DNA from 3 places in the Yersinia sp. 2541 StPb PI genome. Region 3 is predicted to be linked to each of the others. Evidence: predicted binding sites of a transcription regulator. Region 3 holds the regulator's gene; each other region holds the start of a gene.

Region 1 (4,434 bases), 160 kb from region 3:
TCCCCTTCGTGTAATTATTTCAATAAACGGGCTTTGCAGTTTTTGCCTTTAATCTTGCCTTGTTGTAATTGCTGTAAGGCACGTTTGGCACTGGCTTTACGGATTGCAACATAGGCATGGACTGGGAACATATCAATCTTACCGACGTCAGCAGCGGTCAGACCGGCCTCACCGGTTAAAGCACCCAAAATATCACCTGGGCGAATTTTTGCTTTGCGCCCACCATCAATGCATAACGTGACCATTTCAGGCTCTAGCATCGTGTTAGCACTACGGCTCACCTGTTCCGCCGGGGTCCATTTCAGTTTTATTTGCAGATAATCTTCAATGGCATGCGCGCGGGACATCTCTTGTGGTGTACACAAGCTAACCGCCAGACCACTCATCCCTGCCCGACCAGTACGACCAATACGGTGCACGTGAACCTCTGGGTCAAAGGCCAGCTCAAAGTTAACCACCAGCGCCAGATCTTTAATGTCCAGGCCTCGGGCTGCTACATCGGTTGCCACCAGCACACGACAACTGCGGTTGGCAAAACGCACCAGCACCTGATCACGGTCACGTTGTTCTAAGTCACCATGCAAAGCCAGCACACTGATTCCACGAGATTCCAATGCTTCATAGACACTTTGGCAATCTTTCTTGGTGTTACAGAAAACCACACAAGAACTCGGCTGATAATGACTGAGAACTGATATCAGTAGCGGCAAACGTTTTTCGCGGGTGGTTTCAAAGAACACCTGCTCAATGGCAGGAACTTCATCGCCATCATCAACTTCAACATTGATTGGTTGGCGTTGAACTCGCGCACTGATTCGTTCGATACCGACCGGATAGGTAGCTGAGAACAGTAGGGTTTGGCGCTGTGGCGGGGTATAGGCAATGACATCGTCGATGGCATCGGTAAAGCCCATATCCAGCATGCGATCAGCCTCATCCAATACCAGAATCTTAAGATCTTCCAGTACCAGTGTTTTCTTACGCAAATGCTCCTGAATACGCCCCGGCGTGCCCACAACAATGTGTGGCGCATGTACCAGTGAATCCAATTGATGCCCCATCGGTTGGCCACCGCACAAGGTCAGGATTTTAATGTTTTGCGTGAAACGGGCCAATCGGCGCAACTCTTTGCTGACCTGATCAGCCAATTCACGGGTCGGGCACAGTACCAATGCCTGGGTAACAAACTCACCGACCGCAATTTTATCGAGTAAACCAATACCGAATGCCGCAGTTTTGCCACTGCCGGTTTTGGCTTTCGCCCGGACATCCTGCCCGTTGAGGATTGCCGGTAAAGCCGCAGCCTGTACCGGTGTCATCTCGGTATAGCCAAGTTCATTAAGATTGGACAACTGCTCAGCAGGCAGCGTCAGGGAAGAAAAGGAAGTTGTACTCACGGCAGTAACTCTTATAACTGGATGGAATGGCAGCGACAGCCTGAAGGCAAGCGCAAGATTTTGGCGCGATAATACCAGAAATGGGGGCATTGCCGGAGTTAAACCGCAAAAAACAAACCAAATACGCAATGCGCTGCGCATATATTGATATCGACTCACTGCCATTCGCCAGATACGCAATCGTTTTCGTTGCCATTTTGCCGTATACTGGCGCTCGTAAAATTGATCGCGCGACAAATAAATGTGCAACTATCCCACTGATGTAGGTACCTAACTATGCTAACTATTGGAACCGCTCTGCGCCCAGGCGCTACCCGTGTCATGTTGCTTGGCTCTGGCGAGTTGGGTAAAGAAGTGGCTATCGAATGCCAAAGACTGGGGCTGGAAGTGATTGCCGTGGATCGCTATGCAGATGCACCCGCCATGCATGTTGCCCATCGCAGCCATGTCATTAATATGCTGGATGGCTCGGCGCTGAAACAGTTGGTCGAACAGGAAAAACCGCACTATATCGTGCCAGAAATAGAAGCTATCGCCACCGATATGCTGGTTGAACTCGAGATGATGGGCCAACGGGTCGTGCCTTGTGCCGAGGCAACCCGGCTGACGATGAACCGTGAAGGCATTCGCCGTTTAGCGGCAGAAACCCTGCAATTGCCAACCTCTAGCTACCGTTTCGCCGACACTGATAGCGCATTCCGTCAGGCCGTTAGTGAAGTGGGTTATCCCTGTATCGTTAAGCCAGTAATGAGTTCTTCCGGTAAAGGCCAAAGTCTGATCCGCAATGCAGGTCAACTGCAAACCGCCTGGGATTATGCCCAACAAGGTGGCCGCGCCGGGGGTGGCAGAGTGATTGTTGAAGGCTTGGTTCGTTTTGATTTTGAAATTACCCTGCTGACAATCAATGCTGTTGATGGCATCCATTTTTGTGCGCCTATTGGCCACCGTCAGGAAGATGGCGACTACCGTGAGTCTTGGCAGCCACAGGTGATGAGTGAGACCGCATTGGCGCGCGCAAAAGCGATCGCGTCTCAGGTGGTGAAAGCTCTCGGCGGTTATGGCTTATTTGGCGTGGAATTATTTGTTTGTGGCGATGAAGTGATTTTCAGTGAAGTGTCACCGCGCCCGCACGATACCGGCATGGTGACGTTAATTTCACAAAATATGTCTGAGTTCGCATTACATGTCCGGGCATTTCTTGGTTTCCCGATTGGCACTATCCGTCAATATGGCGCGGCCGCTTCAGCGGTTATTTTACCTGAATTGACCAGCCAGAATATTGCTTATCATGGCTTAGAAACTGCGTTGACTGGCGATACGCAAATTCGCTTATTTGGTAAACCTGACATTGCCGGCAAACGGCGTTTAGGGGTGGCGCTGGCCGTCGCTGATGATATCACTACCGCCATCGAAGTAGCGAAACGAGCCGCAGCGGCTGTCGTGGTCAGTGGGTAACCCTCAGCCCGTTCATCTGGTTATCCCATAAAAAACCCGCCAATTAACGGCGGGTTTAATCAGTTGCTATCCCGAGCTTATCCCTCGTACGGATCCTCAATGTCATCCGCATCTTGCTCATTATCACGGCGATAATCAGATTCATCATGATCATCAAAATCAGTATCTTCAAAGATAGCCATGGCTTGTGGATCATCTTGGTGCCGCTCACGGATTTCTGCGGCCACCAGTGCGATCGCTTCACCACTGCTCATACCTTCTGACATGAATTTGTGAATACGTTCGACAGCTTCTTGCTGTTCCTCATGGGAAAGTGAAGGCATACCCGCTAGCATTGATTCATCTCCAACATATAATTGATTAAGTATACCTGTTTATTCGGGTCTGCGGTGAATTGACTGCCCCAGACGACCCGCCCGCCAATTTATGCTAATCTTCCCTGCGGCGCGCTGCGAACTGCGTCATCGCGCCCCCAATATGTCCATCCGAAAGAAAAGAATAGTGACTCATGAGTGTGAAATCCCTGACCATCAAAGCCTTGCCTTATCAGCCTGACGCCCTGCTCCAACAATTTGCTCCACTCGCCAATCAAAGCTGGGCAATGCTGCTGCATTCGGGATTCGCAGAACATGCTCATAATCGTTTTGATATATTGGTCGCTGACCCGCAGGTAACACTCACCACTCGGGGCCTGCAAACGGAGATAATCAGCGCGCAAGGCCGAGTCTGCTCCCCGGCAGATCCCTTCTGTTTATTACAGCAGCAGCTCGATAAATTCGCCTTGCCACTGCCATCACACCCTGACCTGCCATTTCTGGGCGGTGCATTGGGGTTATTTGGTTATGACCTGGGCCGTCGAGTTGAGAAGTTGCCGACACTGGCCGAACAAGATATCGCATTACCGGATATGGCGGTCGGCTTGTATGACTGGGCGCTGATTGCCGACCATCATTTGCAGAAGCTGACGCTGGTGTGTCATGGGGATGCCGAGCAGCGCCTACTCTGGCTACAGCAGCAACAGAGTCCTAAAGCTCCCCAGTCATTCACACTGACCAGCCCATGGCAGGCCAATATGTCGCGGGCGGAATATGGCGAAAAATTCCGCCAGATTCAAGAGTACCTGCACAGTGGTGACTGCTATCAAATTAATCTGGCACAGAGATTCAGTGCTGAATATCAAGGTGATGAATGGCAAGCCTTTCTGTCGTTGAGTCGCAGTAATCGCGCACCGTTTTCGGCCTTTATCCGCTTGCCACACAACGCCATACTGAGTGTCTCGCCGGAGCGCTTTTTATGGCTGGAAAACCATCAAATTCAAACCCGCCCGATCAAGGGCACACTGCCACGTTTGGAGCTCCCCGAGCAGGACCGCTTGCAGGCTGAACGGTTAGCTAACTCACCGAAAGATCGGGCTGAAAATCTGATGATAGTGGACCTGCTGCGCAACGATATTGGCCGTGTGGCACAACCAGGTAGCGTGCGGGTGCCTGAGTTATTTGTTGTTGAGCCTTTCCCGGCAGTGCACCATTTAGTTAGCACCATTACCGCGACTCTGCCTGCTGAATGCCCGGCGACGGCGCTG
Region 2 (4,434 bases), 2.6 Mb from region 3:
TGAATTACAAGAGTCCCTGACACCCGTTTATCCCACCACCGAAGGGATTCGTCAGGCAACCTTGCGCAAACTTATCGATCAAGCGCTGGCGATGCTGGATACTTGTGTTATTGCCGAATTATTGCCGATTGAGTTAAGCCGCTCACTCATTAGCTTGCCAGAAGCTATTCATACCCTGCATCGCCCACCAGCAAATATTCAGTTGACTGATTTAGATCAAGGCAAGCATCCTGCACAGCGGCGATTAATCATGGAAGAGCTAGTCGCTCATAACCTCAGTATGTTGGCTGTCCGGGCCGGCGCGCAAAGCTATCGGGCATTACCGCTATTGGCAGAGCAACAACTCAAACAACGTTTTCTGGCCGCGCTACCTTTCAGCCCCACGCATGCCCAGCAACGGGTAGTGGCGGAGATTGAGCAGGATATGACCCATAACTTCCCGATGATGCGATTGATTCAAGGGGACGTTGGCTCAGGAAAAACATTGGTTGCAGCCCTGGCCGCGCTACGGGCAATTGCTCACGGCAAGCAGGTTGCTTTGATGGCACCCACCGAATTACTGGCAGAACAACATGCCTCCACTTTCCGCCAATGGCTAGAACCGTTGGGGCTGCAAGTGGGCTGGCTGGCTGGCAAGCAAAAAGGTAAAGCCCGTATAGCACAGCAAGAAGCTGTCGCCAGCGGTCAGGTTGCAATGGTTGTTGGCACCCATGCGATGTTTCAAGAACAGGTGCAGTTCTCTGGACTGGCGCTTGTTATTATTGATGAACAACATCGTTTTGGTGTTCATCAACGGCTCGCTTTATGGGAAAAGGGCGAGGAGCAAGGTTTCCATCCACATCAACTCATTATGACCGCGACCCCAATTCCAAGAACGCTGGCCATGACTGCCTATGCAGATCTTGATACCTCAGTAATTGATGAGCTTCCGCCAGGTAGAACACCGGTGACTACAGTGGCAATCCCTGATACCCGCCGCAGTGATGTTATCCAGCGAGTTAAAAATGCCTGTCTGGAAGAGGGTCGGCAAGCTTATTGGGTCTGCACACTGATTGAGGAATCTGAAGTCCTGGAAGCGCAGGCCGCCGAAGTAACTTGTGAAGAACTGAAAATTGCTTTGCCGGAAATTAAAGTCGGTTTAGTTCATGGGCGCATGAAAGGACCAGAAAAACAGGCAGTTATGCAGGCATTTAAACAGGGTGAGTTGCAGCTATTGGTGGCAACCACAGTGATCGAGGTTGGGGTCGATGTGCCTAACGCCAGCCTGATGATAATCGATAACCCGGAACGCTTGGGGTTAGCGCAATTACATCAGTTACGAGGCCGTGTCGGCCGTGGTGCTATCGCCTCTCATTGTGTATTACTCTATAAAACGCCGTTGAGTAAAACCGCCCAGATGCGTTTGCAAGTGTTACGTGATAGTAATGATGGCTTTGTCATTGCCCAGCGAGATTTAGAAATCCGTGGACCGGGCGAATTGTTGGGAACACGGCAAACTGGAAGTGCGGAGTTCAAAGTGGCTGATTTACTGCGCGATCAGGCGATGATTCCCGAAGTCCAACGGGTAGCTCGCCATCTGCACCAGCAATATCCTGAACATGCACGCGCATTGATTGAGCGCTGGCTACCAGAGCGAGCGCGTTACACTAACGCTTAATAAATAAGGGGCAGGTAAACCCACCCCTAAGTGCAGTTACCCTACCACCGCTGGGAATATTGGCAGTAAAAGATACAGCTTAATCACGATCGCATTAGCGATATCAATAAAGAATGCGCCAACCATTGGTACCACTAAGAACGCCAGATGAGATGGGCCAAAACGGTCAGTAATCGCTTGCATATTGGCGATTGCAGTCGGTGTTGCACCCAGACCAAAACCACAGTGCCCCGCCGCCAGTACCGCTGCATCATAGTTTTTTCCCATGATGCGATAAGTGACAAAGATAGCGTACAACGCCATCGCCAGTGCCTGAACTGACAAAATTACCAGCATCGGTAATGCCAGTGAAGCCAGCTCCCAGAGCTTCAAACTCATCAGTGCCATTGCCAAAAACAGTGACAGACTGACATTGCCCAGCACTGATACCGCACGATCAAAGACTTTATAGAAGCCGATTGCCGACAACGTGTTACTGAGGATAACCCCGACAAACAGCACACAAACAAAGATTGGCAGTTCAAACATCGTGCCCTGCAACCAACCCGCAATCACATTGCCTGCCATCAGGCAGATAGCTATCATGGCGATGGTTTCAACTAACACCAACGAGGTGATCATGCGCCCCGCCGAAGGCTTTTCAAATGCGGAAGGGACTTCGCTGTCCTCCGGCGTACCATCGGGTGTGGAAGAGCGCTTCACCAGGTAGCGGGCTACCGGGCCACCAATCAATCCCCCCAGCACCAAACCAAATGTTGCACAAGCCATAGCAACTTCTGTTGCATTTTCAAAGCCATAGCGTTCAGAAAAGAGTTTACTCCACGCAGCACCAGTACCGTGCCCACCTGATAAGGTAATTGAGCCAGCTAGTAACCCCATCAACGGGTCTAGCCCCATCAATTTAGCAAGCGCAATACCAATTGCGTTCTGCATGAGCAACAAACCAATGACCACAAACACAAATACGCTCAAAGCTTTGCCGCCAGCACGTAAGCTAGCCAGATTGGCATTCAAACCAATAGTTGCAAAGAATGCCAGCATCAAGGGATCTTTGAGCGACATATCAAAACTGATTTCCCAGCCAAGAGTCTTTTGCATCAGCAACATCAAGAAGGCAACCAACAAACCGCCGGCTACTGGTTCAGGAATAGTGTATTTTTTCAGGAATGGGACAGTTTGTACGAGTTTTCGGCCTAATAATAAAACCAAGCAGGCCGCGACTAGCGTGCCATAGGTATCGAGATGAAACATCTTGGTACTCCATGCGATTGAAATATCGATTAAAAATATGACGTTAGACAGTTCCTTAAAAACGCCAAAACAGTTAAGGAAGGGATTAGAAGAAAAAACGCCGCCCATTACAAGTTTAGTAATAGAAAAATGCAGGTGAGCACCGAATAGAATTATTTTTAAAAACGCAGCGCAACCGATTGCTTTTGTGAGCCGGATCATTAAAATGCCCTCTTTGCCGATCCGGGAATGCCACTCCATGTCTACGCAATCCGCCGAGCTTGATACTCCACAGCAAGCAGCCACTCGCCCCAGCGAATTGATTTACCGTTTAGAAGACCGCCCCCCACTCGCCCAAACATTGTTCGCTGCTTGCCAGCATTTATTGGCGATGTTTGTCGCAGTGATAACCCCTGGCTTATTGATTTGTCAGGCGCTGGGACTACCAGCGGAAGATACCCAACGCATTATTAGCATGTCGCTATTTGCCTCCGGCTTGGCATCGTTACTGCAAATTAAAACCTGGGGGCCAGTTGGCTCTGGCCTATTATCGATTCAGGGCACCAGTTTTAACTTTGTTTCGCCATTGATTATGGGTGGCCTGGCGCTAAAAAACGGCGGCGCAGATATCCCAACCATGATGGCGGCACTGTTTGGTACGCTAATGGTGGCGTCCTGCACCGAAATTATACTTTCCCGCTTCCTGCATCTGGCGCGCCGCATTATCACCCCACTGGTATCTGGTATCGTGGTGATGATCATCGGTTTGTCATTGATTCAGGTTGGGCTGACATCAATTGGCGGCGGTTATGGTGCAATGAGTGACCATACCTTTGGCGCACCGAAAAACCTGCTATTAGCGGGTGCCGTATTAGTCGTGATTATTCTACTGAACCGCCAGCGCAACCCGTATTTGCGTGTGGCCTCTTTAGTCATTGCGATGGCCGTGGGTTACTTGCTGGCCTGGTCGTTGGGTATGTTGCCAGAGAGCCGCCCGGTGGTAGATACCGCGCTGATCACTATCCCAACACCACTCTATTATGGCCTCTCCTTTGATTGGAATCTGCTGGTACCACTGATGTTAATCTTCATGGTGACCTCACTGGAGACCATTGGTGATATCACCGCGACCTCGGATGTCTCTGAACAACCTGTTCATGGCCCGTTGTATATGAAACGCCTGAAAGGTGGTGTGCTGGCGAATGGTTTGAACTCCATGCTGTCGGCAGTGTTCAACACCTTCCCTAACTCCTGCTTCGGCCAGAACAATGGCGTGATCCAGTTGACCGGTGTTGCCAGTCGTTATGTCGGTTTCGTTGTCGCACTGATGCTGATTGTTCTGGGCTTGTTCCCGGCGGTTGCAGGTTTCGTGCAACATATTCCTGAACCAGTGCTGGGGGGCGCCACGCTGGTGATGTTCGGTACCATTGCAGCTTCCGGCGTGCGTATTGTCTCTCGTGAAACACTCAATCGGCGCGCTATTATGATTATGGCTCTGTCATTGGCAGTTGGTATGGGTGTGGCACAACAGCCATTGATTCTACAAT
Region 3 (4,434 bases):
TCTCAGCTGAAACGCTGGAATACCACTACGGCAAGCATCACAACACCTATGTGGTTAATCTCAATAACTTGATTAAAGACACTGAGTTTGCGGGTAAGACGCTGGAAGAGATTGTAAAAACCGCTAATGGCGGGATCTTTAATAATGCGGCCCAAGTCTGGAACCACACCTTCTACTGGCACTGCCTGTCACCTAACGGCGGCGGCGAACCTACGGGCAAAGTTGCCGATGCCATTAATCAATCATTTGGTTCTTTTGCTGAATTTAAAGCACAATTTACTGATGCGGCAGTAAAAAACTTTGGTGCGGGCTGGACCTGGCTGGTTAAAAAAGCAGATGGCACACTGGCGATTGTCAGTACGTCTAATGCAGCAACTCCACTGACCACCAACGATAAACCAGTGTTAACCGTAGATGTGTGGGAACATGCTTACTATATTGATTACCGCAATGCGCGGCCAAAATACCTGGAAAACTTCTGGGCACTGGTTAACTGGTCTTTCGTTGAGAAAAATTTAGCCTGATACGGCAAGAAGAGTGACAACCCATCGTCGCATTACGCGTAAAAATAATTAAGGGCGGGATTAACCCGCCCTACTTATCACTTCACACCGGCAAGCGGTTTAATTAATTCATTACCGCCACGAAGCTAAAGACAATAATCATCGCCAGCGCACCAACAGTCGTAATCAGCGACATTTTCAGATTGGTATCCATAAAAACTCCTTAGCCGGTTAGTTTGTAGTAGGGAAAAGGCACATAGTTAGTGTGTTAAATTATTTTCCCACAGTTCAGAAAAAAAATCTTGTGCTCATTACGCACTTTATAACTTTGATTACCCCTTTCACTTTTCCTCCAGATCAGCCAAAATTCGCAGTTCATAACTGCATACCGACTAATAACGTCCAATAAATACTCTCAGACAATCAGCTGATTTAACTTCCCAGCCTAATATCGTGTTTTTGTCTGAGCGGTTTTCGGGTTATGCAGGCAAACGATTAACATAATACTTACCCTACTGTAACCGGTAAGCTTAGGAGTCATTCTTTTTATGGCAACGATTAAAGATGTGGCCAAACACGCGGGTGTGTCCACCACCACCGTTTCGCACGTTATCAACAAAACTCGTTTCGTCGCCGAGAATACCAAGGCTGCGGTGTGGGCTGCCATTAAAGAACTGCATTATTCACCCAGCGCTGTAGCCCGCAGTTTGAAAGTTAATCACACTAAATCAATTGGTTTACTGGCAACATCCAGCGAAGCGCCCTATTTTGCCGAAGTGATCGAAGCGGTCGAAAATAGTTGTTATAGCAAAGGTTATACCCTGATTTTATGTAATTCTCATAATAATCTGGACAAGCAAAAAGCTTATCTGGCGATGTTGGCACAAAAACGTGTCGATGGGTTGCTGGTGATGTGTTCAGAATATCCTGAGCAGCTACTCGGGATGTTGGAAGAATATCGCAATATCCCAATGGTCGTCATGGATTGGGGAACCGCACGGGGTGATTTTACTGACTCGATTATTGATAACGCTTTTGAAGGCGGCTATTTGGCGGGCCGTTACCTGATTGAGCGCGGTCATCGTGACATTGGGGCTATCCCCGGCCAGTTAGCCCGTAATACCGGTGGTGGCCGCCACCAGGGCTTCCTGAAAGCACTGGAAGAAGCAAATATTACCCTGCGTGATGAGTGGGTGGTCCAAGGGGATTTTGAACCGGAATCCGGTTATAAAGCGATGCATCAAATCCTGACACAAAAACATCGCCCAACGGCGGTGTTCTGTGGCGGCGATATTATGGCCATGGGCGCGATATGTGCTGCTGATGAGTTGGGCCTACGGGTACCACAAGATATTTCGGTGATCGGGTATGATAATGTGCGTAATGCGCGCTATTTCTCGCCGGCGCTAACCACTATTCACCAGCCCAAAGAGCGCTTGGGCGAAACGGCCTTTGCCATGTTACTTGACCGTATTGTCAGCAAACGTGAAGATTCGCAGACCATTGAGGTACACCCTAAACTGATTGAGCGCCGTTCTGTCGCTGATGGCCCGTTCCTCGATTATCGCCGTTAATCCTCTCCTGCCGGTAGTGTTTAGCTCTACCGGCGGCTAATCTTGCCTCATTAATCCTCAGTCATTGATTGATAACTCACTGTCATCTTTCAACCATTCGGTATTAAGTGTGACACTGTCACCTAGATATTCCAGCAGCCAGGCCAATGCTGGTGAATGGTTGTTCTGCTCCCAGGTCAAGCAACATGGACTATCGGGCAACGGTTCAGCCAGCGTCAGTGCCGCTAGCTTCCCTTGCTCAATCAACGGCGATACCATATGTGCCGGCACCATCCCGATGCACAATCCTGCACACAGGCAATCGATTCCCGTTGCCCAGTCCGGGGCGACCAATCGCTGCTGGTTTGCTAAAGTCCAGGTGTCACGTTTAGGTAAATTACGGGCGGTATCTTCCAGGCAAAGTGAGGGATAAGGCCGTAACTGATTATCGCTAAGTGGCTCGGTTAATTGGGCTAAAGGATGATCGACACTCACCACACAATGCCAGCTTAAAAAGCCCATATCGCGAAAGATGAACCGCCCACCGACCGGGATCGCGCGGGTCGCACCAATGGCCATTTCCGCCTGCCCATCCACCAGCGCATCCCACACACCGTTGAATACTTCATAGCGTACCCGCAGTTCAATATCAGGAAAATGTCGGTAAAAATCCAACACTAAACGGCGACTACGCTGTGGTTTAACAATTTTATCTATTACTATATTTAACTGCCCACGCCAACCATTCGCCACCTGTTGACACTGACGGCGTGTGTCATTCATTTTTTTGATAACATCTCGCGCATCTTTAATAAAAACCACGCCAGCTTCGGTTAATTCCACATCGCGATGACGTCGTTCAAACAACGGAACGGCCAACCACTCTTCCAACTGGCGCACCGTATAACTAATCGCAGACGGTACGCGGTGCAATTCTTGAGCAGCAGCACTGAAACTCCCAGTACGGGCTACTGCGTCCACCACATCCAGTGAATATTCAGACCACATAGTTTTTCACCTTTTTACATCACCAATTTGCTATCAAATTTTTTAATAGCATGGTGCAAATATTACCGTTTCACAACAGAATATCGCAGCGGATAGAATGCCCTCCGCAATTAATTTTCTATAACAGAAGTTTTGCCTGCAAAAATTATAATTTAGCCAACGTCATTGGAGCCGCTGCTAACACCTCTGCGGTTTCAAAGACCAAGGATATAAAGAGAAATAAAGAATGAAAACGTCGTCTGGTTTTATGTTCTATCTGGCCGGTCTGAGTATGTTGGGCTATTTGGCCACTGACATGTATCTACCCGCTTTTGGCGCAATGCAACAAGAGCTTCAAACGTCTGCCGGCGCCATCAGTGCCAGCTTAAGTATCTTCCTCGCCGGTTTTGCTATCGCTCAGCTTATCTGGGGACCCGTATCGGATAAGTTAGGCCGTAAACCGGTACTGTTAGCCGGTTTGGCGTTATTTGCCATCGGTTGTCTGGGGATTTTATGGGTTGAAAATGCGACACAATTATTGGTACTCCGCTTTATTCAGGCGGTAGGGGTGTGTTCTGCTGCTGTAAGTTGGCAGGCGTTAGTGGTAGACCGTTATCGCGATGGCAAGGCCAATCGCGTGTTTGCCACCATTATGCCGCTCGTAGCACTCTCTCCAGCGTTAGCTCCGCTACTGGGTGCCTGGTTATTAAACCACTTCAGTTGGCGTTCAATTTTTGTAGTGCTACTGGCCGTTACGTTGCTGCTATTGATCCCAACGGCGCGGTTGAACGAACGCAAAAAAACCGCACAAGATAATGCTGCACGCATTAGCACCAACATCAGTTTCTGGCAGTTGCTTAAGTCGGCAACATTCAGTGGCAACGTGATGATGTTTGCTGCCTGTAGTGCCGGTTTCTTTGCCTGGTTAACCGGTTCACCTTTTATTCTGGGTGATATGGGTTATAGCCCGAATGTCATCGGATTAAGTTATGTCCCCCAGACCCTGGCCTTCCTGTTAGGTGGATTTGGTTGTCGCAGTGCTCTTTCCCGAATCAAGGGCAATACCTTGCTGCCGTGGCTGTTGGCGGGATATTCAATCAGCATGATTGCACTTTATCTGATAGCAACGTTAACCACGCCGACGCTGCTGACCTTACTTATTCCATTCTGCATAATGGCGCTGGTGAATGGTGCCTGCTACCCTATTATCGTAGCGAATGCATTAATGCCTTTTCCAGCTAACACCGGTAAAGCAGCCGCGCTGCAAAATACGCTTCAGCTCGGGTTATGTTTTGTTGCCAGTATGTTGGTATCGGCCTATATCAGCCAGCCATTGCTGGCAACAGTGACCGTGATGCTGTCGACCGTGGTGCTGGCGTTTTTAGGATATG

What was found. Region 3 encodes PurR, which represses purine synthesis genes. Its sites were predicted from a motif close to CANGCAAACGTTTGCNTG; they were not measured.
Positions count from the first base shown of each region.
Region 1: a site for PurR is predicted at 1,571-1,588, ahead of purT (formate-dependent phosphoribosylglycinamide formyltransferase). Genes of this name have one in related genera too.
Region 2: a site for PurR is predicted at 3,077-3,094, ahead of gltS (sodium/glutamate symporter). Genes of this name have one in related genera too.

Region 1 covers NZ_JAZGQB010000001.1:1,970,290-1,974,723, reverse strand. Annotated here, with positions in the region: gene dbpA (ATP-dependent RNA helicase DbpA) at 15-1,397, opposite strand; gene purT (formate-dependent phosphoribosylglycinamide formyltransferase) at 1,674-2,852, shown strand; gene V1953_RS08685 (YoaH family protein) at 2,930-3,187, opposite strand; gene pabB (aminodeoxychorismate synthase component 1) at 3,361-4,434, shown strand, end outside.
Region 2 covers NZ_JAZGQB010000001.1:4,690,557-4,694,990, forward strand. Annotated here, with positions in the region: gene recG (ATP-dependent DNA helicase RecG) at 1-1,657, shown strand, start outside; gene gltS (sodium/glutamate symporter) at 1,694-2,908, opposite strand; gene V1953_RS21085 (uracil-xanthine permease family protein) at 3,147-4,434, shown strand, end outside.
Region 3 covers NZ_JAZGQB010000001.1:2,128,488-2,132,921, reverse strand. Annotated here, with positions in the region: gene sodB (superoxide dismutase [Fe]) at 1-524, shown strand, start outside; gene cydH (cytochrome bd-I oxidase subunit CydH) at 628-717, opposite strand; gene purR (HTH-type transcriptional repressor PurR) at 1,052-2,077, shown strand; gene punR (DNA-binding transcriptional activator PunR) at 2,135-3,064, opposite strand; gene punC (purine nucleoside transporter PunC) at 3,291-4,434, shown strand, end outside.